One region of the Shewanella sp. JNE2 genome, then DNA from elsewhere that is predicted to be linked to it. Evidence: predicted binding sites of a transcription regulator. Region 1 holds the regulator's gene; the other holds the start of a gene.

What was found. The regulator MetJ, encoded in region 1, represses methionine synthesis genes. The targets are predictions, from matches to a motif close to TAGACGTCTAGACGTCTA.
Region 2: metK (methionine adenosyltransferase) is a predicted target of MetJ. The motif match lies at 3,314-3,331, and genes of this name have one in related genera.

Annotation. Positions count from the first base shown of each region.
Region 1 is NZ_CP096169.1:587,887-600,159, forward strand. It holds partial or broken gene MZ182_RS02710 (transposase) at 418-521, opposite strand; gene MZ182_RS02715 (phosphoribosylaminoimidazolesuccinocarboxamide synthase) at 869-1,972, opposite strand; gene MZ182_RS02720 (pentapeptide repeat-containing protein) at 2,493-3,110, shown strand; gene phsA (thiosulfate reductase PhsA) at 3,490-5,772, shown strand; gene MZ182_RS02730 (4Fe-4S dicluster domain-containing protein) at 5,785-6,351, shown strand; gene nrfD (NrfD/PsrC family molybdoenzyme membrane anchor subunit) at 6,354-7,301, shown strand; gene MZ182_RS02740 (sulfite exporter TauE/SafE family protein) at 7,407-8,150, opposite strand; gene metJ (met regulon transcriptional regulator MetJ) at 8,293-8,607, opposite strand; gene metB (cystathionine gamma-synthase) at 8,820-9,983, shown strand; gene MZ182_RS02755 (bifunctional aspartate kinase/homoserine dehydrogenase II) at 9,995-12,273, shown strand, end outside.
Region 2 is NZ_CP096169.1:871,559-883,831, reverse strand. It holds gene epd (erythrose-4-phosphate dehydrogenase) at 1-784, opposite strand, end outside; gene tkt (transketolase) at 901-2,895, opposite strand; gene metK (methionine adenosyltransferase) at 3,374-4,525, shown strand; gene MZ182_RS04025 (hypothetical protein) at 4,659-5,144, shown strand; gene MZ182_RS04020 (hypothetical protein) at 5,611-6,126, shown strand; gene MZ182_RS04015 (hypothetical protein) at 6,355-6,945, opposite strand; partial or broken gene MZ182_RS04010 (transposase) at 7,349-8,382, shown strand; gene MZ182_RS04005 (hypothetical protein) at 8,537-8,887, opposite strand; gene MZ182_RS04000 (GNAT family N-acetyltransferase) at 8,954-9,490, opposite strand; gene MZ182_RS03995 (hypothetical protein) at 9,611-9,835, opposite strand; gene MZ182_RS03990 (META domain-containing protein) at 9,907-10,323, shown strand; gene MZ182_RS03985 (dicarboxylate/amino acid:cation symporter) at 10,423-11,754, opposite strand; gene MZ182_RS03980 (GNAT family N-acetyltransferase) at 12,094-12,273, shown strand, end outside.

The DNA.
Region 1 (12,273 bases):
TAAACATGATTCTTATTAAACCTTAGTTTACAATGAAGTTGTTAATGACAGATATGAGTTGAAATATGTGGGGTTAATAGTAGAATAATTATTGACGGAATTGAAATCATAATATAAAAGATGAGCATGTTTTAAATAGTATTATAGGAGTGAAGCACTTTAGTGGTTTTTTTAGGTTTAAATACAGGTATATAATTATATTTTCTTTCAAAAATTAAGATCTAGAAAATTACTGCATTAAAAATAGATACTTTAATACTAAACTATTAATTTACAGAATAACATTTTAAAATGTAGCCAGCTTACTCTCAGTAAAGAACTCGCCTTTTTAGAAGGCGGCTTTGACTTTTCCCTGGAAGGAGCTATTCCAAGAGCCTACATCGTCTGCCACGATAATTTAGCCTCGTGTTCCAGATCTTATTTACCTTGATGGCGCACATATCGTCTAATGATTTCTTCATTAACCCCTGCTATATCGACAAAATAACCTCTGTCCCAAAACTATTACCCCATGGCTTTTTAAGACAAAGATAGGGCAGGCTGCACTCTTTTGAGATTAACAGCTAACAATTTAACGAGCCACCCATTGTTAAATTTGCAAAGTGTATGCTTGTAAAAAGGCATGCAGATTACTGGGGAGTTGGTTGAATTAAGCATTGGCATGTAAGTGACCGTTGACGGCATGGATGCCGTCGTCGAGCCCTCATGGATGAGTTTATGGCGTGTCACTGGAATGACAGTGCTTAATCATCAGCGATGTATTGGTTTAGTTTATGAATAACTTAAAGAAAAAGGCGCCTAAGCGCCTTTTTTACTATTCAGCTATGGGTAAACCACCCAAAACCTCAGATTTGCTTACAACTCTCTACTAGAGAATCAGATCATACTCTTCCCGTAGGATCTTAATGATATCTGCCTTTGGATTCGCTGGAAGCGGAATCGCCGCGCCAGTCACTTTCTCGGCAACGCCGGTGTAAGTGCGTGACACTTGCATCATGGCCTCAAGTGGGAGGTCATTGTCGCGGGCGAGGGCTTCACGCTCTGGCATTCTGTCTTTGTTGAGCAGCACATCAGGATCAGGGAAATGATTTAGCAGGAATTGGCGGAAACCCTCTTTGGAGTTTTCCAAAATCTTGCCATCGCGGTAGGCGGCGCCGTCCCAAATACGTGATGAGTCTGGGGTGCCGACTTCATCCATATAAATCAGCTTTGAGTTGCCATCTTTGTCGGTCACATAGCCAAACTCGAACTTGGTATCGACAAACACTTGGTCAATGTCGGCCAGTGCTTTTGAAATAACCTTAAAGCCATCTTTTAATAGTTTTTCGTACAGGTCGATATCTTCTAATTTTTCAAAACCAAAGGCTTGGTAATTAGCTTCGATATCGCTGCGGCTGATGTTAACGTCATCTTGGGCTGGCACGCCTGGGATGCCGGTTAAAATGCCCTTAGTTGAAGGGGTGATCAGTAAGTCAGGCAGCTTTTGATCTTTCTCTAAGCCTTCTGGCAGTGTGATGCCACAGAATACACGCTCGCCCTTAGAGTAGGCGCGCCACATGGAGCCTGTGATGTACTGGCGGCAAATGGCTTCGACTTTAATGGGACGGGCTTTTTGGACTATCCATACGAAGGGATGCGGGATATCCAAAATATGGCTGTCGGCTAGGCCGTTTTCGGCGAACAGCTTAAACCAATGATTAGAAATGGCATTTAATGCAGCGCCTTTACCTGGGATGCCTTTTAAACCGCCTTCACCGTGGAAGATACAGTCAAAGGCGGAGATACGGTCGCTTATCACCATGATGGCGAGCGGGGTATCTTCGGGGACGTTATAACCTTTGGTTTTGATTAAACGGCGGCTGTCGGCGTCGGTTAGCCAGTAAACGCTACGTACCTTGCCGCTGTGGACTGGGCTGTCGGTACGGATGGGTAAATCGTTGTTCACGGCTAATACGGAATCAGCAAGACTCATGACGAGTATTCCTTTGGATTAAGAGTGTAGGGATAAGGTTTTTATAGGTGTCGGTTTGCACTAGGGCCATGCTTCGAGCGAGCGCCTTGTTTAGTACAATCTTTTTATTATTTACCAAAGGCTTACCATTTAATTGGAGAAGTCCATTGGTGGGATTTGATGTTAAATCTTGAACAGCAAAAATGTTGTTTTCGGGCGGTGTTTGAATTGTGTTTGTTGGAGATAAGGCAAGGGATGGAACGAACGCAGGGCAAGGTTGGCACCACAGTGAAAGTGGTCTGCTAAAGCGGGCTGGGCCCGTGTCATTTTGCTCGAAAATGCTAACCATTAATCCGAGAGAACCTTGTTCTAGACTGCCGCGAAAAAGTGCCGACATTCTACCGTTTTTGACAAAATTTACCATGGCTATTTGTGCGACGCAGTGGACAAAATCCTAAGGTTTATTGATGATGGCGCAATTGGCCGTTGAACAATGTCTGTGGAATTATGGCATTGGAATCATTTTATAAAGGGGTAGGTGATGGCATTTAAGATTGGCCAAAGGGCGGCACCACAGGGTAGCCATTTTTTATCTGAGCAGTTTAGTGGCTTATCCGAGAATGTGCAGGAGTGGCAGGAGGTTGAATTTGAGGATTGCGAGTTTTTGGATTGCCATTTTAGCGAGAGTACCTTCCGTAAATGTAAGTTTATCGAGTGCCGCTTTGTGCGCTGTAACTTGAGTTTAGTCAAAGTGCCCCAATGCCAGTTCAATGCCGTTGTATTTGAAGAATGTAAGCTCGTCGGTATAGATTGGACCCGCGCTGCATGGCCACGTTTATCCTTTGCTGCGCCATTTTCCTTTAAACAATGCATCCTCAACGATAGTTCTTTTCTTGGTTTATCCCTCGACGAAATAGTGATTGAGGAGTGTAAAGCCCACGATGTGGATTTTCGAGAAGGCAGCTTCAATCGAGCCAATTTCACCTACACGGATTTTAGCCATAGCCTGTTTGGCCGCACCCAATTAGCTGATGCGGATTTCTCTGAAGCGACAAATTACGATATTGATATTTTTAATAATAAAATCAAAGGGGCTAAATTTAGTTGTGATGAGGCGATTCGTTTGCTCAATTGTCTCGATATCGAACTTGTCGATTAAAATGCGGTTTAATCAGTATTAACTAATTATTTTTAAAGTATTTTCATAAATTTTTATGTTTATCGAAGATGATTTTTTTATAAAAAAACATCATCTTTTTCCTCTAAAAGTCCTCAGCAAGTCTATTGATCTTATTCACGATTTTTTAGATTGATTTTAGCTTTTAGTTGCCTTAGATCACACCGCTCTCCCCTATGTGGTTTACCACAATATCCGCTTACCTCTTTAGGGTTAACAATTGCCTTGGATTAGAAGAAGTGCATTAAACGAACTTTAATGCGCTGATAACGATAAAAGCAAAACAAAATCAGTGAGCACACTTTAACTCGATATGGCCAAAAGGCATTAAACGGGTTGGATGAGCGTGATGGAGGTAACCATGATAGAGCTTAATAGGCGAACCTTTTTAAAGGGTGCTGGGGCGAGCGGTGCAACCTGTGCCTTAGCCAGTCTGCTGCCGGGCAGCTTAGCGGCATTAGAGAATAAACAGCTAAAGGGCATGGGCAAGGATATTGCCAGTATTTGTGAAATGTGCTCAACCCGTTGCCCTATTTCTGCGCGGGTGATTGAGGGCAAAAATGTCTTCATTAGCGGCAATAAAGCGGCTAAATCCTTTGGTGGTAAAGTCTGTGCCCGTGGTGGTGCAGGTCACAGCTTGCTGTACGATCCACAACGTATTGTTAAACCACTTAAACGTGTTGGTGAGCGTGGCGAAGGCAAATGGGCTGAGATCAGCTGGGACGAAGCCTATAAACTGATTGCGGATAATCTGAATAAAATTAAAAAGGAACATGGTCCTGAAGCCGTAGCATTCTCGTCAAAATCTGGATCACTCGAACAGCATTTGTTCCATTTAGCCACGGCTTATGGCAGTCCAAATACCTTTACCCACGCATCAACTTGCCCCGGTGGTTATGAAATTGCCGCCAAAGCCATCTTTGGGACTAAGTTAAAACGTGATTTAGGCAATTCAAAATACATTATCAACTTCGGCCATAACCTGTACGAAGGCATTAACATGTCCGAAACCCGCGGCATGATGGCAGCACAGATGGATAAAGGCGCCAAGTTGGTGGTGTTCGAGCCAAGATTCTCGATTGTGGCCGACAAGGCCGATGAATGGTATGCCATTCGCCCCGGCACCGATGTCGCGGTCGCCTTAGCGTTATGCCATGTATTAATTGAAGATAATCTATACGATAAAGCTTTTGTTGAGCGTTATGTTGAAGGCTTCGAAGCCTTTGCCGACGAAGTGAAAGCCTATACCCCTGAATGGGCAGAAACGGTTTCCGATGTGCCCGCCAAGGACATTCGCCGTATCGCCCATGAATATGCCGCTAAAGCCCCCCATGCTGTAGTCGATTTTGGTCATAGAGCGACATTCACTACGGAAGAGTTTGATATGCGCCGCGCCCTTTATGCTGCCAACGTCTTGATTGGTAACATTGAGCGTAAGGGGGGGATTTATATCGGCCAAAAGCCGGGTGATTACAACAAGCTCGCCGGTGAAGCGGTTGCGCCAGTGTTGGCCAAACCCGGCATAAAAGATATGCCAAAACCAGCCGCAAAACGCATTGACCAAGTGGAAGAACAATACGCCATGATGTGGTCATCGGGGGGGATTTACCAAACCATTCTCGATGCGACCTTAAGTGCAGTGCCATATCAGTTACACGGCTGGGTGATGTCCCGCACTAACCCAATGCAAACCATGACAGACAGAGCGCGCGTTGTTGAAGCCATGAAAAAGCTCGACTTTATCGCCGTGTGTGATGTGTATATCAGTGAAACTGCGGCCTATGCTGATGTGATTTTACCTGAATCAACCTACCTTGAGCGCGATGAAGAAATTGCCGATAGGTCGGGGAAAAATCCTGCTTACTATGTGCGTCAACGAGTGGTTGAAACACTCGGTGATACAAGACCCTCTTGGCAAATCTTTAAAGACATTGGCAATGAACTGGGCCTCGGTGAGTTTTATCCATGGGACAACATTGAAACCCTGCAATTAATGCAAGTGAACCGCGATACCGCGCTGTTACGCCGAATTAAGGATGAAGGTTTTGTCAGCTTTGGTAAGCCTATTATGTTGCGCGAACCTAAGATGGTTGCCGAGTTTATTAAGGCATACCCCAATGCGCGACCCGCCGATGAAGACGGCACTTACGCCAGTGCACTGACCTTTAAAACCCCAAGCGGCAAAATTGAACTCACCTCCGCTAAAGTTGAAGCGATGGCTCCGGGGCGTGGAGTGATTAAGTTCCGCGAAGTGGCTCTGAAAAAACCAGACGAGCTCTACTTTATCCAAGGCAAAGTGGCTGTACACACCAATGGCGCCACCCACAATATTCCTATGTTGGCGAACCTGATGCCTGATAACGCTATCTGGGTTCACCCAGTGACAGCGGGCAAGTTAGGGATCAGTAATGGCGATCCAATTCGTCTCACCAGTAGCGTAGGTACCGAAGAAGGTCATGCCTTAGTCACACCAGGTATTCGCCCAGATACTGTATTTGCTTATATGGGTTTCGGCTCTAAAAACAAAGAGTTGGTCAGAGCAACGGGCAAAGGTATCCACTGCGGAAACTTACTTCCCCACGTGACAGCACCTGTGTGCGGCATGAATGTGCACACTACGGGTGTCACGCTGGCAAAGCGCTAATCGGAGGCTTAAATGAATAAACGATATGTAATGGTGCACGACGAGAATAAGTGCATCGGCTGCCAAGCTTGTAACGTGGCGTGTCGCAGTGAAAATGGTGTACCTGAAGGTGTTACCCGCCTACAGGTACGTGTCGAAGGCCCCTATGGTGAAATGCCCAATCTGCATTTCAAATACCACAGGGTATCCTGCCAACAGTGTGAAGATGCACCCTGCGTTAAGGTGTGCCCAACGGGGGCTGCCTATGTGGGTGAAGACGGCATTGTTTCTATTCATGCAGATAAGTGTGTGGGTTGTATGTACTGTGTGGCGGCGTGCCCCTACAAAGTACGTTTTATGAACCCAGAAACTAAAGTCGCGGATAAGTGCAACTTCTGTAAAGACACGCGTTTAGCGCGGGGTGAAGAGCCTGCTTGTGTGACTGTGTGTCCAACCGATGCGCTTGTGTTTGGTGATGCCAATGATCCTAAGAGTGAAGTGGCCATCATGCTCAATACCAAAATCACTTACCAAGATAAAACCCATTTGGGCACTAAGCCTAGGGTGTATCGCGTTCCTACCAAAAGAGGGGGGATTTGATTATGAACAATACTTGGGGCGATATGACGCAATATGATCCAGTGACTTGGCACTGGGTTATCGCCGTCTACCTATTTATGGCGGGGTTATCCGCGGGCAGTTTACTGATTGGTATCGGTCTACGTTGGGCGAATAAGGAGCTTAACGCTGGAGTTGAAAGCAGTATTCTTAAGGCGGCGGCCATTATTGGGCCTGTAGCGATCAGTTTAGGTTTGGCGTGCTTAGTGTTTGATTTAACCAAGCCATTCCATTTCTGGTTAATCTTGATTAACTACAACTTCCAGTCAGTGATGGCTATTGGGGTGTTGGCGCTGCTGGCTTATTCACCCTTGGCATTTGCCTACGCGATTCTCGTATTGCGTGACGATTTGCCAAAGTGGGGCTTAGGTTTCTTAGTGCCTATTGCTAAGTTACTTATGCCCTTTAGAAAGGTGATTGAAGTATTGCTGTTTGTCCTCGCTATTGGCGTAGGGGCTTACACTGGCTTCTTAATTTCGGCCATGAATGCCTATCCTATGCTCAATACTGCGGTACTGCCTGCACTGTTTTTAGTGTCAGGCTTATCGGCGGGCGCTGCGGCTAACGCGGTACTGGCGTTGCTGATGTTTAAGACAGACAGTCACGATAAAACGCTTGTCAAAATGCACGGTTTAGAATTGCCTGTGATGGCGATTGAAGTCATGTTCCTGTTTATGTTGTTCTGCGCCTTGTACTTTAAAGGTGGTGCTGCGGCTGCAGCACTGGCTTCATTGACAACAGGTGTTTGGGCAAGCGTATTCTGGATTGGCGTAGTGGGTATCGGCTTTGGTATTCCATTGCTGTTTATGCTGCTACCCGCTGCGACTCGCCATACTAAGGGCGCAATGATCATGGTTGCCTGTGCTAGCTTAACGGGCGTGCTCGCACTGAGACACTTTATTGTGTACGCAGGACAAAGCTACTTAAGCTGAGTGTAGATAGGCTTTACATATTGAGAGATAAAGAAAAAGCACTGGCAATGTCAGTGCTTTTTATTGTTTGAATCTTGAGAAGGTTTGCCTGTACAAGCAGGGCACTTATTGGGGTAATAGCTCGATAACCGACTTTACCGTTAACACTAACGCGCTGATGGCACAGAGGGCTAATGTCGCCATTTTTGTTTTATGTTTATCGATGCGTCCCACGAGTTTACCTGCGACTAAATAACCCAAAATGACTGAGGGTAATAGCATTAAGGAGAGCCATAGGTGTTTGATCTCTAGCAAGCCTGTTACAGCTAAAATACACAGCGCAATCATAGAGCTAAAAATAAAGAAGGCCGATAAAGCTGCGCGAAACTGCGAGGCATCTTTGCCTGCCAATAAAATCGCCATTGGCGGGCCACCAATTGCGGCAATATTGCCGAAAATCCCTGAAACCACACCCGCACTGAAGAGGGTTGCTTTATTAACGGGGAGACTGAATTTATATAGGCTGAGAATAACCGCGATTGTCACAATGGCGGCGATGGATAAACCGAGTATGGGTTGAGGCGCAAACAGCAACAGGCTGGCACCGATAAAACCGCCGGGTACGCGACCGATAAGAGCATATTGCAAGCCATTGAATTCTAAATGACCGCGCTCACGCACTAAGGTAAGTAGCGCGATAGAGAATCCCATCGCAATAACGGGTGCAGGGACAAGCTGCGGATCGACGATATACAACAAGGGGCTAGCAACAACCGCAAGCCCAAATCCAATCAGGCTTTGGGTTAAGGCGCCCATAAACACGATTAGCGAGGCTAAGGCAAGTGTCTGGGGATCTATCATAGAAAACATAGGGTTCCTACATACCCCAAAATCTCAAGATAAACTCATCGCTTGAGATTATGTAGGCATAAACAAAAAGGGACCGTTAACGATCCCTATTGATGAGCAATGTGATCTTGAAAATAACAGCAATCTTGGAAGCGACGAGTCGCTATTCCATGTCTTCCCACTCGATCCCCATTTCGTCCATCAACAACTTGGCTTCGGCGGGAATACTATCTGGGTTGTCTTTTGACAGATCGTCATCGTTAGGCAATGGCTGGCCAGTGTAGGCGTGCAAAAATGCCTCACACAACAGCTCGCTGTTGGTGGCGTGACGTAAATTATTGACCTGACGACGAGTACGTTCGTCCGTAAGGATCTTAAGCACTTTGAGCGGAATGGACACAGTAATTTTCTTTACTTGCTCATTCTTCTTGCCATGTTCAGCATAGGGGCTGATATATTCCCCATTCCATTCAGTCATTGACTCACCTGTTATAACGCTAAATTCGGGGCAGATTTTAAACCCTTACAAACAACAGTCAAATTATTGCTACTATTTCTTAGGGATTGCAAACAGATTTCTTTATGTTTAGACGTCTAAACGTCTTAACGCCTATTGACGATGTGGTTGGGCTTAGGTACATTTAGACGTCCAGACATCTCTATCAGTCTACCGAATTTAGGAGTCCACCCATGGCAGAGCGTCAATTAGCCACACTGGCAGTGCGTCAGGGTATCGAAAGCGATACTCAATATGGTGCCGTTGTGCCACCGATTTATTTGTCGACTAATTACGCCTTCGATGGTCATAACAATCCCCGCGAATTCGATTACAGTCGTTCAGGCAACCCAACGCGCTGCATTTTAGGCGAAGCATTAGCCCAATTAGAAAAGGGGGCGACTGCTATAGTGACATGCACTGGCATGGCGGCCATCACCTTAGTGACCACCTTACTCGGCCCAGATGATCTCTTGGTTGTGCCCCACGATTGTTACGGCGGTTCCTACCGTTTATTTACCAACTTGGCGAAGAAAGGCCAGTTTAAGCTGATTGTGGTGGACCAAACTGACAGTCAAGCGTTAGCCGCAGCCATAGCGCAGAATCCTAAGATGGTGTGGCTCGAAACCCCATCGAACCCGTTATTGCGTGTGGTGGATATCGAAGCCATTGCTAAGGCGAGCCATGATGTCGGCGCGCTGGTGGTGGTCGATAACACCTTTTTATCGCCGATATTGCAACAACCCCTATTGTTAGGTGCGGATATCGTTATCCATTCCACCACTAAATATATCAATGGTCACAGCGATGTGGTCGGCGGCGCTGTGGTCGCCAAAGATGCACAAATCGGCGAAAGCTTACATTGGTGGTCGAACACTCTAGGCTTAACGGGGTCAGCCTTCGACAGTTATCTGACCCTGCGCGGCCTACGTACTCTAGCGGTACGCATTCGCGAACATCAAGCCAATGCCCAGCGCATTGTTGAGGTATTAACCCAAAGCCCTGTGGTGAGCAAAGTCTATTACCCTGGTCTTGCGGATCACCCTGGTCACGCCATTGCGGCCAAGCAGCAAAAAGGCTTTGGCGCTATGCTGAGCTTTGAGCTCAAAGGCGGCGAGACCGAAGTGGTGGCCTTTTTAGGTGCATTAAGTTTATTTAGCGTGGCAGAAAGTTTAGGTGGCGTCGAAAGTTTAGTGGCCGTGCCCGCCACTATGACCCACAGAGCCATGGAGCCGCAGGCGCGCTTCGAGGCTGGTATTAAAGACACCCTATTGCGTCTATCGGTGGGTATTGAAGATGCCGCCGATTTAGTTGCAGATATTCAAGCAGGATTAGCCGCCGCTGCGGCTTGTCAGTAGAGGAATAATAGATGGCACGTTGTCACTTACATAAATTTGGTGGCTCCAGTTTAGCGGATGCCGATTGTTATCGTCGAGTCGCCCATATCCTGTTAACCCACGGTCATAGTGATGATCTTGTGGTGGTCTCTGCAGCGGGTAAGAGCACGAATTTTCTGTATAAATTATTAGCGCTGCGTGATGCGGCTCAGCTATGGCAAGAAGAATTACAAGTGCTGATCAGCTACCAACAGGGGTTGATTGAGCAGTTGTTGTCGAATGAACAAGCCCGCGATCTGCGTGAGCGTTTGGCGACTGATAAAGCGCAACTTATCAGCTTATTATCCTTAGACGTTCGCAACGATTACCAAATCAACCATGTGGTGAGCTTTGGCGAACGTTGGTCGGCACGCTTAATGGCGGCGCTGCTGCGCGAATCTGGTGTGGCGGCAAGCCATGTGGATGCCTGTTCAATTTTAGTGGCCGATGAAGCCGCTGTGCCGCAAATTCGGGTACAGGAATCCCGCGCTAAAGTACAAGCCCTATTAGCCGCGCATCCCAATGAACGCTTAGTGATCACAGGTTTTATCTGCGCTAACGAGCGTGGCGATACCTTATTACTTGGTCGTAATGGTTCAGATTTTAGCGCCAGCCTGATTGCTAGTCTTGCCGATATCGAGCGCGTGACCATTTGGACCGATGTGGAAGGGGTGTTCAACGCCGATCCTAATAAAATCAACGATGCTAAGTTACTAAAAAGTATGTCACTTGCCGAAGCCGATCGCCTAGCGCGTTTAGGCTCGCCAGTATTGCATTCGCGCACTTTGCAGCCGTTATTCAATACCGAAGTGAGCTTAGCGGTGCGTTCAAGTTATGCGTCCCACACTGACTTTACCTTAATCGCGCCCCACAGTTCGTCGGCGAGTGCGCCTGTGGTGACTAATCTCAATGCCGTTGTCTTGTTCGGCTTTAAACTCACAGGGGAGTTAACTCGTTTATTAGATTTATTGATTGCCGCGGGTTTCACGCCATTGGCCCATTGGACCTCTGCCCATCAAAGGGTTGAACTTGCTTATACCGCTGAGAATCAAAAACAAGTTCAAAGATTACTCGATGCCGAGGCAGAAGCATTCGGGATCAGCGATCAGCAGATCAACACAGATTTTGGTTTAGTCGCATTAGTGAGTGCGGACGCCGAACATTATCGCCGCAGCTTCGCACGTTTACTGAGCCGTGATGCTAAACCTTTGTTCAGTGGCGATTTAAGCCTAGTGACGCTAGTGCCACAGTCACAGGTGAATCTGTTAACCCAAAAAGTCCACCGCCGCTGTGCTGGCCCGCGTAAACGCATTGGCGTCTTACTGCTCGGTGTGGGCAATATCGGTGAGGCTTGGGTCAATCTGTTCAAGTCGGTTTCGCCATCACTGGACCATGAACTTGAGGCTAAGGTTGAGTTAGTGGGATTAGTTAGCTCCAGTAAGGCGTTGATCAAATCCGCTGGCATTAACTTAGCCAATTGGCAGACCGAATTCGAGGCAGATGCTACGCCTTGGCAATATGAGCATTTATTTGAGCAGTTAGAGCAAGTTAACTGCGATGAGCTGGTGGCCTTAGATATCAGTGCCAGCGCCAGTTTGACGCTGCAATATCCAGAACTGTTCGAGCGCGGTATCCATGTGGTGAGCGCGAACAAACTCGCGGGCTCGGGTCCACTACCTTTTTACCGTGAGTTAAAGCAGCAACTAGGTAATCGTCGCTTATTTTGGCGCTACAATGCTAGTTGCGGCGCCGGCTTGCCTATCCAGCATGCGCTGAATGATCTGCGTAACAGCGGTGATAGCGTTGAGGCCGTGGGGGGGATTTTCTCCGGCACCCTGTGTTGGTTATTTGAGAAATACGATACCAGCAAGCCATTTTCAGAATTAGTGATTGAAGCCAGAGGCTTAGGTATTACTGAACCCGATCCCCGCGACGATCTATCCGGCCGTGATATGCAGCGTAAGTTGCTTATTTTAGCTCGTGAAATTGGCCTTGAAATAGAGCTTGAAGATATTGAGCTGCGTTCATTAGTGCCCGCACATTTAGCGGATATTCCCTTAGAGCAGTTTCTTGCTCGCATTGCCGAGTTAGATGCCGATTTGCTGCAACAATATGGTGCGGCGGCTGAGCAAAATAAGGTGCTCAGATACGTGGCATCCTTAGACAACAGCGGCCCAGAGCTTAAGGCTGAAGTGGGCTTGCAGTGGATTGATACCGATCATCCCTATGCCAATTTAACCCCGGGGGATAACGTGTTTGTGATCCGCAGCGC
Region 2 (12,273 bases), 280 kb from region 1:
CTTGGTTCACGCTGGCAATATCAACGGTTTTCGCTAAGGTGACAGACAAGTCGATCGCGGTTACGTTAATCGTTGGCACGCGCACCGAAATGGCCTCAAACTTGTCCTTCATATGTGGCAAAATCCGCTCAATACCGCGGGCAAGTTTAGTGTCAACGGGGATAATAGATTGGCCTGCAGCTCGGGTGCGACGTAAATCATCATGATAGGCATCAATCACTTGCTGATCGTTCATCGCCGAATGGATGGTGGTAATAGCACCGCTTTTCACCCCAAAGTGTTTATCGAGTACATCAATCACTGGCACGATACAGTTGGTAGTGCATGAGGCATTTGAGACAACGGTATGTTCGGCGCGCAGTAAATCGTGGTTCACACCATAAACAATAGTGCCATCAACATCGGCTGACGATGGATGACTTATCAGCACTTGCTTAGCGCCAGCATGGATATGGGCTTCACAGCTTTGACGATCTAAGATTACGCCCGTGGCCTCATAGACGATATCAATATCCATCTCGCGCCAAGGGAGTTTTGCCGCATCGGGCTCGTGGAGGATTTTTATCGCATCGTCGCCAATCAACATATGATTATCAACAAGCTTCACTTTGTGTTGAAACCGACCATGGGTGGTATCGTATTGGGTAAGATGAATAATGGCTTCAGGCTTAGCCAATTCATTAATCGCGACAATCTGTATTTGCTGACGTTTTCCCGACTCATATAAAGCGCGAAGGATAGAGCGGCCGATACGGCCATAACCATTAATAGCGACTCGGATCATTGAGGTATCAGTTTCCTCTTAATACAAAAACGGCCTGCAAACGATTGCAGGCCGCATTATACAGATTAACAGTTCAAAAGTTTAACCTTTTGTATTTAATCTAATCCTTTGGCTGATTAACCTAGTGATTTTGCTGCATTCAGCACATTTTCAACGGTGAAACCGAAATGCTTCAGCAACACGTTGCCTGGCGCAGACTCACCGAAAGTGGTCATACCCACAACAGTGCCTTCGAAACCAACATACTTGTACCAGAAGTCAGTATGGGCTGCTTCAATGGCGACACGCTTAGTCACAGCACGGGGCAATACTGACTCTTTATAAGCCGCATCTTGCTTATCAAACTCAGTGTTTGATGGCATAGAAACTACGCGAACTTGTTTGCCTTGTTCAGTCAGAGCCGCTGCCGCTTCCATCGCCAATTGCACTTCACTACCGGTTGCGATCAGGATCAGTTCTGGTGTACCTGCACAGTCTTGCAGTACGTACGCACCTTTTGCCACATTGGCTAATTGCTCAGCACTGCGTACTTGAGCCTTCAGGTTTTGACGGCTGAAGATGAGTGATGTTGGTGCCGTACGACGTTCGATAGCCGCCTTCCACGCAACAGCGGTTTCAGCCGCATCACAGGGGCGCCATACAGCCATATTTGGCGTCATACGCAGGTTAGCTAATTGCTCAACGGGTTGGTGCGTTGGGCCGTCTTCACCTTGACCGATAGAGTCATGGGTGTAAACGAAGATGTTTTGAATGCCCATCAGTGCAGACATACGCACAGCATTACGCGCGTATTCCATAAACATCATGAAAGTCGCACCGTAGTTAATAAAGCCACCATGGAGTGACACGCCGTTCATAATGCCACTCATACCGAACTCGCGCACACCGTAGTACACATAGTTACCGGCTGGATCGTCTTGAATCCCTTTAGAACCTGACCATAAGGTCAAGTTAGAACCCGCTAAGTCGGCAGAGCCACCAAGCAGTTCAGGCAACATAGCACCAAAGGCACCGATGGCATTTTGTGACGCTTTACGGCTCGCAATACCTTCGGCTTTATCTTGGCATTCTTGGATAAATGCCTGTGCTTTAGCTTCGAAATCAGCAGGTAATTCGCCTTTCAGTACACGGCGCTCGTACTCTGCAGCCAGTTCTGGGTATGCTTTAGCGTAAGCAGCAAACTTGTCGTTCCACGCGGCTTCCCTTGCAGCACCCGCCTCTTTAGCATCCCAACCGGCGTAAACATCGGCAGGGATTTCGAATGGCGCATGTGGCCAACCTAAGAATTCACGAGCCGCGGCGATTTCAGCATCACCTAATGGTGCGCCATGACAATCGTGGCTGCCAGATTTGTTTGGCGAACCGAAACCGATAATGGTTTTGCAGCAGATCATGGTGGGCTTGTCGGTCACGGCTTTCGCCGCTTCAATAGCGGCACGAATCGCATCGCTATCATGGCCATCAACATTGGCAATCACATGCCAGCCGTAAGCTTCGAAACGTTTTGGCGTGTCATCGGTAAACCAGCCTTCAACATGGCCGTCGATAGAAATACCGTTGTCATCCCAAAATGCAATTAACTTACCTAAACCTAAAGTGCCAGCTAATGAACAAGCTTCGTGGGAAATACCTTCCATCAAGCAACCATCGCCAAGGAAGCAGTAAGTATAGTGATCAACAATCTCGTGGCCGTCGCGGTTAAACTGCGCAGCTAGTGTTCTTTCGGCAATCGCCATACCGACCGCATTACTAATGCCCGCGCCTAATGGACCCGTTGTGGTTTCAACACCTGGGGTATAACCATATTCAGGATGACCTGGGGTTTTTGAATGCAATTGACGGAATTGTTTCAGCTCTTCAATCGGTAGTTCATAACCCGTCAGGTGGAGTAAAGAGTAGATCAGCATAGAGCCGTGACCGTTAGAGAGGATAAAACGATCTCTATCTACCCATTTCGGATTGTTCGGATTGTGCTTAAGGAAATCATTCCACAGCACTTCAGCAATATCTGCCATGCCCATTGGGGCGCCGGGGTGGCCTGAGTTTGCTTTTTGAACTGCATCCATACTTAACGCACGGATTGCGTTGGCGAGTACTTTACGGGAAGACATGCTCTCTCCTGCTTAATTTGTGGGGTCTAGCGGGCAATTTGGATGCATATTTTCCCCTACATAAGAGGATGACGCAAACGAAAATTCATCACAATTTCACCTTCATCGCGTCAATCGTGCTTTATCAAGATAAAAAAGAGATTGAATATGAACTTTTATAGTCCAAACTTCGTAATTAAAATCGGCATACCAAGACACTCATAAAGTTTTTACTTAAGATTGCCTACGGGCCATCTTGGGCATTTTAATTAGATATACCAATGAAAAATAATGGTCCAAAGATATATTTAATGATTTATTTTCAAAAAGTTAATTAACAAAATCGCTTTTTAGTTTGGATTTTAAAGCTGGGATTTACCTCACTAAGTACACAAATATTTGGCTTTGGGGGTGTCATAGTGATGAATTTCCACTAAAATAGCCGTCTAGATGTAGATGCTTCTACACGTTTGAATGCTAACGACGAGATTTTCCTACTATGGCAAAGCACTTGTTTACTTCTGAGTCGGTCTCAGAAGGTCATCCCGATAAAATTGCAGATCAGATTTCTGATGCTGTGCTAGATGCAATTCTGGCCCAAGATCCTAAAGCACGCGTCGCGTGTGAAACCTACGTCAAAACTGGCATGGTATTAGTGGGTGGTGAAGTCACTACTTCTGCTTGGGTAGATATTGAAGAGTTGACCCGTAAAACGGTTCGCGAAATTGGTTATACCCATTCAGACATGGGGTTTGATGCCGATTCCTGCGCCGTATTAAACGCGATTGGTAAACAGTCTCCAGACATCAACCAAGGTGTTGATCGCGCCGATCCAAAAGAACAAGGTGCCGGCGACCAAGGCTTAATGTTTGGTTATGCCAGCAATGAAACCGAGATCCTGATGCCTGCACCTATCACTTATGCCCATGCATTAGTGAAGCGTCAATCAGAAGTACGTAAAAACGGCACTTTGCCATGGCTGCGCCCAGACGCGAAAAGCCAAGTCACCTTCGCCTACGAAAACAACAAGATTGTCGGTATCGATGCGATCGTGCTTTCAACCCAGCACAGCCCTGATATCGCCCAAGCTGATTTGATCGAAGGCGTGATGGAAACCATCATCAAGCCCGTTCTGCCTGCCCAGTGGTTAAGCAAAGACACTAAATACTTTATCAACCCAACTGGCCGTTTCGTTATCGGCGGACCTATGGGTGACTGTGGTTTAACGGGTCGTAAGATCATCGTAGATACCTACGGCGGTATGGCGCGTCATGGCGGTGGTGCATTCTCTGGTAAAGACCCATCAAAAGTTGACCGTAGTGCCGCTTACGCTGCCCGTTATGTAGCAAAAAACATTGTTGCTGCAGGTCTGGCTGATCGCTGCGAATTGCAAGTGTCTTACGCTATCGGTGTGGCAGAGCCAACATCAATCAGTATCGAGACCTTCGGTACGGGTAAAGTGTCTGAAGAGGTGCTGATCAAATTAGTGCGTCAACACTTCGACCTACGCCCATATGGCCTGACTGAAATGCTAAATCTGGCTCGCCCAATTTATCAGGCAACTGCCGCTTACGGTCACTTTGGCCGCAACGAATTCCCATGGGAAGCAACAGATAAAGCCGAAGCACTGCGCGCTGACGCTGGCTTATAATCCCATATTAAGATGCATAAAAAACCGCTACCAAGCGGTTTTTTTATGCATGATGGGGTAGATTAATAATGCTAAGACAAATACAGCAAGATAAAAAGCAGCATATACACTAACCATTAGAGTGCACAGACCCATGACCGATAACGCCACCTTATTACAACAACTTCAAACTTGTGCATGGGCAGCCAATGTAGGTCAGCCAGAGGAAACAGCAAAGACATACGGTACATTAGCGGACATTGCCGCTTTTATTGAATCCGATCCTGAAGCCTTTTTTGAAACACCTTACGAAATCCAATATGAAAGCCTGTGTGTAACAGATCATAACTTGGCTACTTCATTAAAAACAAAGGCAGTAGTAAATGACATGCATGCTTGGATTTCTGACAACGAAGTAGATGAAATATCTAAGTCAGCTTACCTCTCCACTTGGAAAATGATTCCCGTTGCAGAAGTATGCGCACTGACATCCGACGACGCAGATACGCTCGCTACACTACTCCGAGCTGACGTTAAACTTTCAGCCTTTACGAGTGAACGCCTATCTTGGTATCTCAGTGGAAGAATACCTTTTGGTTATATTGGTACTTACCCAAACGGGCAATGGCTCATTCTTTAGGCTGATACGCTAGTGTAAAGCTAGAAAGCGGGTGTCCCGTTTCATTTTTTTGAGGACTCTCATTCTAAGCCATTTTAGCCAAAGCAGATTGTAGGCAAACTGAAAGTGCATTATGTTGTTTTATAATGAGTGGCTGTTTATATGTTTATTAATCCATAGAAATTTTAATGAGAAACTGACGAGTTAGATCAAAGGGTCTATCACATTTATGTCCCATAAGTGAGCTAGTGAATCTGACTTTCCTAGCCTGGTTCATAGTGTAACATCCAGTCATAGATATCAACTAATTACCCTTCAAACGGTATAAAAACCGCTACCGCAAAAAAGCAAATTCCTATAGCATCATTTATACCCATTTACATGGATGTGGCAGCGGCCATATTTGAGATTTAGTAAACAAGCGATTTATGCCTGCAAACAGCGCAGCGCATAAATACTAAGACGTTAGCTTTTTGTAGGGATAACAATGTCAACAACAGCATCATTAAAGTGTAAGTATTGTGAAAAATATAATGAAGTCGATGCGTGTTTTTTTGATGACTTTATGACCAGCAATAAAATTAATCTTTCATTTCATTGCGGAATATGTGGTAAAGATAACATTTATAGCAATCTCACACAGTCAGAACTGGAAGAAATAATTAATCCTTCAAGTGAATTAGAAAGACAGGCGGAATTCTTAGGTATCTCTGCTGCAAAACTTAGTGCATATGTTTATCCTCCGGATGTAATGAAGGAGGCAGATTTAGATAGAAGAAAAATTCGTGGTTTATCTATAAAAGAGTACCTAAAATCATGCCGTCAGAGCTACCCAAAAAAGGAAGGGCAGAATTGGTGGCTCGTTTATCAATTAAAGACATTAGATGCTGTTGTGTTCTTTCGTAGAGATTTTAAGTCATATAGGCTTCTAGATGGGAAAGGTATATCTCTTGAATTTGGAAATATCATAGAATTAGGAGATTACGTACGTGAAAGAATCTAAAAACACTGTGGGGGCGGGCTGTCTAGGAGCTGTTCACCGTGGTTCTAGACAATTGCTATGATATTACTAAGTCATCAGCATCAAGTGGTCAATAATCTGTGGGTATTGACCTGCCCACCAAGAATCTTGCCCAATATGTGTCCCGCATCAATATGCGCCTACAAAGTTGAGGGATGGATATACAAACAAAATTATGCCGAGGATGTTTAATAACCTCCTCGGCATTTATTATTTAAGAGATAGTGGTTTAAAATCAAGAAGGGAACTATCAAACTCCACAGACAACAATTTATCCTTGAAAGCTTCGGATATTATTATATTAAATGCACCACCCCACTCATACAAACGAAAGGCGTCTAAGTTTTCAGGTATTTTGTCCTTATTGACAACTGGTTCAATAAAAAATCGCCCATGCTTTGATTCCCAAACTTCTGGAATGTAGCCCAGAGGCCAGCGTTCAATTCTAGAACATTCCCAATCAACGCAGTCAATGTAATTAAATACATGCATCAACACATACTTTAAATTGTTATGCCTATTTATAAATGGTATTAACTGGACACCACTGACATTAATATAGTCCGCAAAAAAGACATCCTCATTAAACGCCAATAACCTAGATCCAACCGAGACCACCTGAGGTGATTTACCTTCTTTTAATACATTGAAATATAAAACACCTTTGAATCCAGATTGAATCGCAGATAGTTTCACATCACTTAATTCATTTCCTTCGCCATCTATAAAAAATGAACTAGGATTCATATAACCCATCCATTTTTTACTTTCCGAATTTATACCTAATTTATAGTAATTCATTATTTGTTAACCTTCGTCAATATGTCAGTGCCAGCAGTAGTATCATTAAACTAGGATCCTATCTCTAAGCACGGCGCCGTATAGAAGGGAAATATTTATTAGACTCCTTTGTACAGTTTCCCAGCGCTGTTATCAATGTCGCTTTATCCATAAAGAAAGCGAGGAAAGCGAGGACAGGACAGCGAGGACATATATGGTCACCTTGGGGTTAGCAAGGTCAATGTCCTACTTTATTCAAACTAATTTGTGCTAATCGATAAATCACCTTTCACAACGGGGTATCAGTCGTTAATGGTTCGCGGTCTTGCGACAGAGAAAGCGAGGACAGTCACATCTTTTTGTGTTTTTTAGCTTCTTTGACTAGGCTTTACATTATCTTGCTTTTGTCGTTTTGGAGTGTCTCATGACCTCAGCCAGAAGACCGTTAATTGATGCCAACGCGACGCCTTTCTATCATGTGATAAATCGCTGTGTTCGCAGGGCTTTTTTATGTGGTGAGGATAAACTCACTGGTCGAAGCTATGAGCATAGGCGTGGCTGGATTGTTGATAAAATCAAAGTATTGTCATCGATTTTTTGTATTGATATTTGCGCCTATGCGGTGATGAATAACACTATCATTTAGTGCTTAAAATTAATGTTGAGAAAGCTAAATCCTTAAGTCAAAGGGAGATTATCAGTCGTTGGTGTCAAATCACTAAAGGCCATGCGGTTGCTACTAAGTATATGAATGGTGACGTCTTAATCGACGGTGAAGTCATGTTACTTGATGCATTGCTCGCTGAGTGGCATGAACGGCTAAGTAGTGTTAGCTGGTTTATGCGCTGCCTTAATGAAGAAATCGCCCGCAAAGCCAATCGTGAGGATGAGTGTAAAGGTGCCTTTTGGGAAGGGCGGTTTAAGTCGCAAGCACTGTTAGATGAGCAAGCACTGCTCGCCTGTATGATGTACGTGGATTTAAATCCAATCAGGGCGGGGGTTGCAGACTCTTTGCAATCCTCTGATTTTACATCGATTCAAGAAAGAATTAGCTTGCTAAACCTGCAACGTGACGCTTTTACCTCACTTAAAACACAGGTTAAATCCGTAAATAAACTGCCGCAAATTATTCACCAATCCCTCGCCAAATTTGATGGTCCAACACACCAGAGTCAGCAAACGGGCATTCCGTTTTATTTTGTCGATTATCTTGAGTTAATAGATTGGACGGGTCGAGCCATCCGCCTTGATAAAAAAGGTTATATCGATAATCAACGGCCAAAACTCCTTCATGAGTTAGGGATTGCCTCCGATGCATGGCTCACTTCTGCCAAAGAGTTTCGTCGTCAATACAGTGGCATAAGTGGTCGATGGGATAGCATGTGCGAATTCAAAAAGCAGCACAACAGTGGTAAATGGTGTAAAGGCAAAGCCTCTAGCCAAGCTTTGCACCCTTAAGCGGGTAAGCTTCTCCATGATGACTGTTCACGCTCTGCATTACTTTTGTTTAGTCTGAACAAAAGTAAACATTCAAATTCCTAAATTACTATTGTCCCATACCGAGTTCGTGATAACTAAAGGCTCTAAAATCAGAGTATTAATATTAAACCACTTAGCAATGGTCGAAATGGGCATTTTGCATGCAAAGTAAGCCAATTTGATCTTGGGATAACAGTGCGCACTCTACGTTATTTTTTACCTTTACTCGCTCAAAATCATCGGCCGTAACATTTTCTATTGTTACAGAATAAGCATTGGTTCGGCCGCAATTGAGCCAAATATCCCCAATTTGAACCCAATAATAGCGCGATAGATCCGAGTCAGCGGCAAACTCGACTTCAAATCCCCTTGCCTCACACTTATTAAGAGCACACTCAGATAGGATCAATCGCAAATTATCCCAAGCCGATAAATAGACTTCGGCATAGGCGGTTAGGAGTGACTCAACAAATGGATCGTTCACGTATTGCTCTCCTGAATATTCGTCAATAAAGACACTGTTCTCAATTGCGATAATCCGCTATCTGACTTATGTCTTCACCAACATTAAATAGTAGTCCCTTGCTGATACCGTGAAAAAGTCCACAACTTGCATGTTCGCTTTTCCCGAGTGAGCGGCAAATGAACGCTCATTCTCCTCAGCAATAAAGGTCAACATATAACTAAAATGCGGTGAAACAACGGAGCGAATGGCGTTAACTAGGGCCTCAAAAACCCCTGTCCCACGATAGGTTTGATGCACCCAAATAGGTCCATATTGGCAGCTATTATTTTTTGTCAGCTTTGGGCCATCCCAACTTAGCTGAGGCAGACGATTTAATAGCGAGCGATAGATCGGCCAAGCCTCGAAAAACGTCCACCGTCCTGCGATAACATAACCGATAATGGTTGAATCAACCTCGGCAACCATAACCCAGTGATGATTCACTAATTCACTGAGTTCATTACGAGAAAAGGCTTGCCCCTCAAGGCCAATATTTGCTGACGTTAACTCATCATTGAGATACCGTTTCTCAAGCACCACTAATAAATCAATATCTTGCGCTGTCGCTAATCGTATTATCACGGCTATATTCATATATAAAATCGATTTCAAGGGCATGATTATACATTAGCTAAAGGGCAACCCAACCCTGTTGCTCCTCAAGATAAGCACAATTCCATGCGCTCCATCCGTTCATCAACGTCACTTTTCTTCCTGTTGTTTCGCCCATTGAATAAAAAGCACTACCGGATAAGGTGACATCAATACTAATCCTAAACCAATAAGACTTGAGATGAATAACATTCCGCTGATGTCGAGACTCCATTGCGTCAACATATAGACCCCAACTCCACAAACTAACATCAATACGCCTAACCAATGTAAAAACTTCAATAAATTCAGAGTACTTTTAACCGTATCTCTCATAGAAACCTCTTTCGATTTTGAGCTAAACTTGTCACACTATGGGCATAATCATGGGAAAAGGAACAGAAACGATGTTAAAACAAACATTCATAGTAAGTGCATTACTACTCGGATTGACGGCTTGCCAAGGCACCGATCTCACAAAGAATAATTCGACTCCATTAGAGGGAAGCTGGCACATTGAAGCCATTCAAGGCAAACCCGTTATCGATTACAGCCCTGCACACATCACCTTTGAAGCTGAAGGTAAACTCCATGGTAATAACAGCTGCAACAACTTTTTTGGCCAATATATCCAGCAAGGCCAAGAACTTAAATTAACACCAGCGGGGAGCACAATGAAAGCCTGCGTTGATGCTCTGATGCAGCAAGAGCATAAGGTCATGCAGGCTATGCCACTTGTAGCAAAAGCCACATTAGTCGAAGGGCGTCTGACCTTGCTCAGCAGCGATGACAAGCCTGTGCTTATTCTAAGCAAAATGAAATAACCCTAAGGCCATTGCCATAAAAAAACCGCCCTCGGCGGTTTTTTTACCTATCTCCAAGCAGTGTAAACATCCTCGTTTCAGCTTGTTTGGGGATAATGGTTACGCTTTAGCATTCTTCGCAGCGGCGTTTTCAATGGCGGCATTTTGTTCTGCTAAGACTGCACTTTGCACCATATCAGCATTGTAATGCGCTTCATCAAGCTCATCTTCTGATTTAGCGATAATAGTCGTTGCCACTAAGTCGCCCGAGACGTTTACAACGGTACGAGCCATATCCAAAATACGGTCAATCCCCGCGATTAACGCTACCCCTTCCAGTGGAAGACCCACTGTTGATAGCACTAATGTCAACATCACTAATCCAGCCCCAGGTACACCAGCAGTACCAATAGAAGCCAACGTCGCCGTTAAAATAATGGTGAGATAATCTACCCAAGTTAAATCGATACCAAAGGCCTGCGCCACAAATAATGCTGTCACACCTTGGTATAACGCTGTGCCATCCATATTTATCGTGGTGCCAAGCGGTAATACAAAGCTCGAAATCTTTTTATTAACCCCTAAATACTCACTGGCACATTTCATGCTCGCAGGTAAGGTGCCAGCAGAGCTTGATGTTGTAAAAGCCACTGCCATGGCATTGCTAATGCCCTTGAAGAAATGCAATGGATTTAATTTAGCGAACACGCGCAATACTATGCTGTAAAAGCCTAATACATGAATAATACAGCCGAGGTAAACCGCAATAATCACTTTAATAAGTGGCCACAGCATGTCGATACCATACTCACCGGCCACCCAAGCCATTAAGCCAAACACCCCATATGGCGCAAGTTTCATCACCATATCAGTGAGCTTGTACATCGCCTCGGCTAAGCTCTCAAACACTTTAATCGCCGGTTTACCATGATCACCAATCAGCACCAGTGCAATCCCTAGGGCGACAGCAAATACAATCACTTGTAAGATTTGTCCACTGGCTAATGCGGCAATAGGATTGGTCGGTACAATATCGATCAAGGTCTGCATAACCGAAGGGACTTCCTTTGCGGTATGCACAACATCATGCTGCAAAGGCGGTACACCTGCGCCGGGTTGGATAACATAACCCACCAAAAGCCCCAAACTAATGGCAATAGCGGTAGTACAGAGATAAAACGCAAAGGATTTAAAGCCGATACGTCCCATTTTGGCGGTGTCTTCCATCGACGTCACGCCGACAATTAAAGAGCAGAACACTAAAGGTACAATCAACATCTTGATTGTATTCACAAACAACGTACCGATAGGCTTTAAGAAAACCGCCTGCTCACCTAACACCACCCCAACAGTGATACCTAGCACCATACCAATAAAAATTTGCAGCCATAGTGGCACTGACATCCAACGCGACCAAGCACGGCCTAACGCTGACGACCTTTGTTTTGACATGTTTTTAACCTTGATGTTGAAATGATGATATGGCAAAGCCTTATCCATGGCAGGTGCTAACTTAACTCACTAAATTAGCGAACCGCTGAGTCTAGCATAATGAATAAAAATCTAAGGATGATCTATATCACGTTGAGGCCAACCGCTATAAAATCCAACTAATTTTCATATCCACAGTAAAATGATGTGTTACAGGTTCAATGCCGTTTTTCTGTTGCTATCTCGCTCATTTGACTCTACTGCTCCATGCTGAGATACATTTCGTGCTAAAGTAAGCCACACAAATATCCCTTATAAAACAAGAGCGGCCTTGCCAGGCAACCGCCTAGGAGTTGTTGTATGTTAATTCGTAAAGCTAAAGCGCAGGATCTCACAGCCTTAGTTCAATTTAATCAAGCGATGGCCCAAGAGACTGAAGGCTTAGTGTTAGATGAAACCACACTAACTAAAGGTGTCAGTACGCTACTCAATGCACCTGAAAAAGGTTTTTACCTTGTCGCAGAAATAAAGGGAGAGATT